One region of the Streptomyces sp. MAI_2237 genome, then DNA from elsewhere that is predicted to be linked to it. Evidence: riboswitches for the same ligand, from Rfam matches in the RefSeq annotation. Region 1 holds a riboswitch; the other holds the start of a gene.
What was found. Region 1 has a riboswitch for glycine ahead of gcvP (aminomethyl-transferring glycine dehydrogenase). Riboswitches for the same ligand answer to the same signal wherever they lie in the genome.
Positions count from the first base shown of each region.

Region 2: another riboswitch for glycine. It lies ahead of gcvT (glycine cleavage system aminomethyltransferase GcvT); the one in region 1 lies ahead of gcvP (aminomethyl-transferring glycine dehydrogenase).

Region 1 covers NZ_JAJPGQ010000001.1:76,955-79,407, forward strand. The annotation lists partial or broken gene gcvP (aminomethyl-transferring glycine dehydrogenase) at 1-1,029, opposite strand, end outside; glycine riboswitch at 1,206-1,301, opposite strand; gene LN251_RS00390 (PRC-barrel domain-containing protein) at 1,414-1,791, shown strand; gene LN251_RS00395 (DNA polymerase IV) at 1,810-2,453, opposite strand, start outside.
Region 2 covers NZ_JAJPGQ010000003.1:2,327,148-2,329,600, reverse strand. The annotation lists gene LN251_RS21225 (AAA family ATPase) at 1-611, opposite strand, end outside; glycine riboswitch at 789-890, shown strand; glycine riboswitch at 891-998, shown strand; gene gcvT (glycine cleavage system aminomethyltransferase GcvT) at 1,059-2,177, shown strand; gene gcvH (glycine cleavage system protein GcvH) at 2,298-2,453, shown strand, end outside.

The DNA of each region.
Region 1 (2,453 bases):
TGCCGTGCAGATGTTGCTGGTGGCCTTCTCCCGGCGGATGTGCTGCTCACGGGTCTGCAGCGCCAGCCGGTACGCCTTGTGCCCGTCTGCGTCCACGGACACGCCGACGAGCCGCCCGGGCAGGCTGCGCGCGAACTTCTCCTGTACGGCCATGTAGCCCGCGTGCGGCCCGCCGAAGCCCATCGGCACACCGAAGCGCTGCGTGGTGCCGACGGCGATGTCCGCCCCGAGCTCGCCGGGCGACTTCAGCAGCGTCAGCGCGAGCAGGTCGGCGGCCACGGTGACGAGCGCGCCGAGCTCGTGCGCCTGGTCGATGACCCGCTTGATGTCACGTACGGCACCGGAGGCGCCGGGGTACTGGAGCAGCACGCCGTTGATCTCGCGCGAGGCGATCTCCGCCGGGATGCCGTCGCTCAGGTCGGCGACCACGACCTCCACGCCCGCGGGCTCGGCACGGGTCTCGATGACCGCGATGGTCTGCGGCAGCGTGTCCGCGTCGACGAGGAAGAGCCCCTTCTTGTTCTTCCCCATGCGCCGGGACAGCGCCACGGCCTCGGCGGCCGCCGTCCCCTCGTCGAGCAGGGAGGCACCGGAGGTGGGCAGTCCGGTCAATTCGGCGACCACGGTCTGGAAGTTCAGCAGGGCCTCCAGGCGGCCCTGGGAGATCTCCGGCTGGTACGGCGTGTAGGCCGTGTACCAGGCGGGGTTCTCCATCACGTTCCGCAGGATCACCGGCGGGGTGAAGGTGCCGTAGTAGCCGAGGCCGATCATGGAGTCGAGGACCTGGTTGCGGTCGGCGAGCGAACGGAGCTCGGCGAGCACCTCGGCCTCGGTCCGCGCGCCCGGCAGATCGAGCGCGTCGGCGTTCTTGATCACGTCCGGTACCGCGGCGGCGGTCAACTCGTCCAGCGAGCCGTACCCGACCTGCGCGAGCATCTTGGCCCGTGCCTCGTGGTCGGGGCCGATGTGGCGCTGCTCGAAGGGAATTCCCTGTTCGAGCTCGGAGAGCGGAATGCGGTGGGCGGTCATTGCGGAGGCCTCCTGGTCTGACGCGACCTTCGAGGGGCACCACGGCTCGGGTACCCGGACGGCCTCCCCCTCTGTCATCTCAACCTGAGAGCTTCACCGGACCACCCGAGGGCGCCCGGTTTTCACCGTCGGTGAGAGCGGAAGCCGTCGACACCCGCCCTGCTTTCCAGAGTGACCTCGTCCGTGCGGTACGTGAGCCTGAGAGATTCCGGGGAGGATTTGCTCCTTCGGCGCCTCCGGTGTTCACCGGAGGACTCTCCCGCACGGGGTCAGCAGCCACTGCCAGCCTACCAGCGGGCACGTCGCAGGTGTTTTCGAGTGGCCGCACGTCCCGTTGTGCTCTTTTGTAGTGCTTAGGACGAGTTGCGAGCAACAGGAGGGCACGTGCAGACCGACATCGATCCGCGCAACCTGATCGGCCGCAAGGCGTTCGACCGCAACGGAACCAAGATCGGTACCGTCGACGAGGTCTACCTCGACGACGCGACCGGCGTGCCGGAGTGGGCGGCGATACGCACCGGCGTGTTCTCCCGCGATGCCTTCGTCCCCCTGGCGCCCAGCGAACTCGTCGAGGGCATCCTCCACATCCCCTTCGAGCGCTCCCTCATCAAGGACGCCCCCGATTTCGGCGTGGGCCGCCACCTGTCCCCGGAACAGGAACTGCAGCTCTACCACCACTACGGCCTTGACGTGGCACCCCCGCCTCCCTTCCCGGACCACGATTTCGGCAAGCTGGCGGGAACGGAGGACGCGGACGCCTGAAGCCGGCCACGCGCCCCGTCACGCACCGACTCCCTCCGCGGAGACCCCCGCCGCATCCTCGACCAGCGGCAACGGATCGGCCGGCTCCAGGTCGGGATCGTCGACCCGGAACGTCCGCACCCGCCCCGGCTCCGACACGGGTGTCTCGAAGCGCACGGTCACCCGGCCCAGCCCGCTCCCCTGCACCCACCCGTGCCCGAACTCGGCGTGCCGCACATCGTGCCCCGCGGGCCACCGCCGCTCGACGACCGCCTGCTCCTCGGCCGGCTCCTCCGGCCGGTCCCCCTCCTCCGCGACCTGCTCCACAGCCCCTTCCCCGGCCGCCTGGGCGAACAGGTCCTCCTGCGTGTAGTCGGCGAGCCCACTCACCCCGACCCCCAGCAGCCGCACACCCCCGGTCGTGTCCACGGAATCCAGCAAGCGGGCGGCGGCCTCCCGCACCACCGCGGGATCGTCGGTCGGCCCCCGCAGCGTCTCCGACCGGGTCAGCGTGGAGAAGTCGTACCGCCGCACCTTCAGCACGATGGTCCGCCCCGACAGCTCCGCCGCCCGCAGCCGCCGCACACACCGGTCGGCTAGCCGCTGCACCTCCAGCCCCACTCGCAGCCGGTCGTGGATGTCGACGTCGTAGGTGTCCTCGACGGACACCGACTTGGCCTCCC
Region 2 (2,453 bases), on a different contig from region 1:
GCCGAGGTGACGCCCGCGGGGAGGTCCCCGCGCTCGACGGAGCGGATGAGGCGGGCGGCCGCGGTGCGGTGGCGCAGGAAGGCGTAGCGGGAGACCCCCCGGCCGCGCTCGCGCTGGCCCTCCAGCGCGGTGCGCGGGGTGACGTCGAGCAGCAGCAGGTGCAGGGCGCCGCCCCGGCGGCGGGCCTCGCGGGCCAGCCAGTCGCGGACCCAGGCCTGGGTGCCGCAGTCGTGCACGACGACGCCTCCACCCCGGCGCAGGACCCGGCGCAGACCGGCGAAGTGGGCGAGGCGGACCAGGGGGCGGTAGACGCCGTACGGCAGCAGGCGCGGGGCGCGGGCCTCCCAGCGGTCCCGGGTGTCCTGGGAGTCGACGCGCGTCCCGCGCACCGCGCGGTGCATCAGCGTGGACTTGCCGCTGCCGGGCAGGCCGGTGACGACGACGACGTCGCGGGGGCCGAAGAGCAGGGTGTGCGGGCTGCGGCCCGAGCGGTCACGGAGGTCGCGGACGACCGGCGCCGGGACCCGGCCGCACCGCTCGCGAGCCGGGGCCGCGGACTGTTCGGGCAGTGCGAGGGCCGAGGTCGTGGCGTACACCGTGGTCCTGTTCACCGTGATCGTCCTTCCTGCGGGGTCAGGAAAGCTTCTCCCCACTGTTTGTAAAGAGAAGGTAATGCAGGATCTCTCGCGGTTCGGTTCGTTTCCCGCCACAGCCCTGTTACAGATGCGGCCTGCCACCGGCCGGGCGGGGCGTGCAATGATGTGCGCGCCAACTGCATACCGGCCGTTTGAATCCGCGCGGGAGAGTCCCCAGCACGTCTGCGTCGCTGGGGCGCCGAAGGAGCAAGTCCCTCCCTTGAATCTCTCAGGCCCCGTTACCGCGCGGGCGAGGCACATCTGAAAAGCGGGCCGCCGTCCTCGGCGGTCCCACCCACGGTGCAAGCCATGCCGTCCGCGGTCATGGCGAACCTCTCAGGTTCCGATGACAGATGGGGAGGAACGACCTCGCCCGTCATGACTCCGTCCGTCATGTCCGACGCCCTGGGAGACGACCGTCCGATGAGCAGTACCGAAATCCGCCGTACCGCGCTCGATGCCCTGCATCGCTCGCTGGGCGCGACGATGACCGACTTCGCCGGCTGGGACATGCCGCTGCGCTACGGCTCCGAGCGCGACGAGCACCTCGCCGTCCGCACGAAGGCCGGCCTCTTCGACCTCTCCCACATGGGGGAGATCACCGTGACCGGCCCGCAGGCCGCCGCCCTGCTGAACCACGCCCTGGTCGGCAACATCGCCTCGGTCGGCGTGGGCCGCGCCCGCTACACCATGATCTGCCGCGCCGACGGCGGCATCCTGGACGACCTGATCGTCTACCGGCTCGCCGAGACCGAGTACATGGTCGTCGCCAACGCCTCCAACGCCCAGGTGGTGCTGGACGCCCTCACCGAGCGGGCCGCCGGCTTCGACGCCGAGGTGCGCGACGACCGGGACGCCTACGCGCTGATCGCCGTGCAGGGCCCCGAGTCGCCCGGCATCCTCGCCTCCCTCACCGACGCCGACCTCGACGGCCTGAAGTACTACGCCGGCCTGCCGGGCACGGTCGCCGGCGTCCCCGCGCTCATCGCGCGCACCGGCTACACCGGCGAGGACGGCTTCGAGCTGTTCGTGCGGCCCGAACACGCCGTCGAGCTGTGGCAGGCGCTGACCAAGGCCGGCGAGGGCGCCGGGCTCGTCCCCTGCGGGCTGTCCTGCCGGGACACCCTGCGCCTGGAGGCGGGCATGCCGCTGTACGGGCACGAGCTGAACACCGAACTGACTCCCTTCGACGCCGGTCTCGGCCGGGTGGTGAAGTTCGACAAGGAGGGCGACTTCGTGGGCCGCGAGGCCCTGGAGGCGGCCGCCGCGCGGTCGCAGGAGAATCCCCCGCGCGTCCTGGTGGGCCTGGTCGCCGAGGGCCGCCGGGTGCCGCGCGCCGGGTACCCGGTCGTCGCCGGCGGCGAGGTGATCGGCGAGGTCACCTCCGGCGCCCCCTCCCCCACGCTGGGCAAGCCGATCGCCATGGCCTACGTCGACGCCGCGCACGCGGCGCCGGGCACGCCCGGGGTCGGCGTGGACATCCGGGGCACCCATGAGCCGTACGAGGTCGTGGCACTGCCCTTCTACAAGCGGCAGAAGTAGACACTGGAGCCGGGCGGTCTTCCGCACGGACGTGACGCCGAGCACATCCGCCCTGCTCACTCGCGTATCCAGCAGTCCCCCATTCACCAGCACTCCCGCGCGTACAGGAGAATTCAGGCCATGAGCAACCCCCAGCAGCTGCGCTACAGCAAGGAGCACGAGTGGCTGTCGGCCGCCGAGGACGGCGTCTCGACGGTCGGCATCACCGAGTTCGCGGCCAACGCCCTCGGCGACGTCGTCTACGCCCAGCTTCCCGAGGTGGGCTCCGGCGTGACC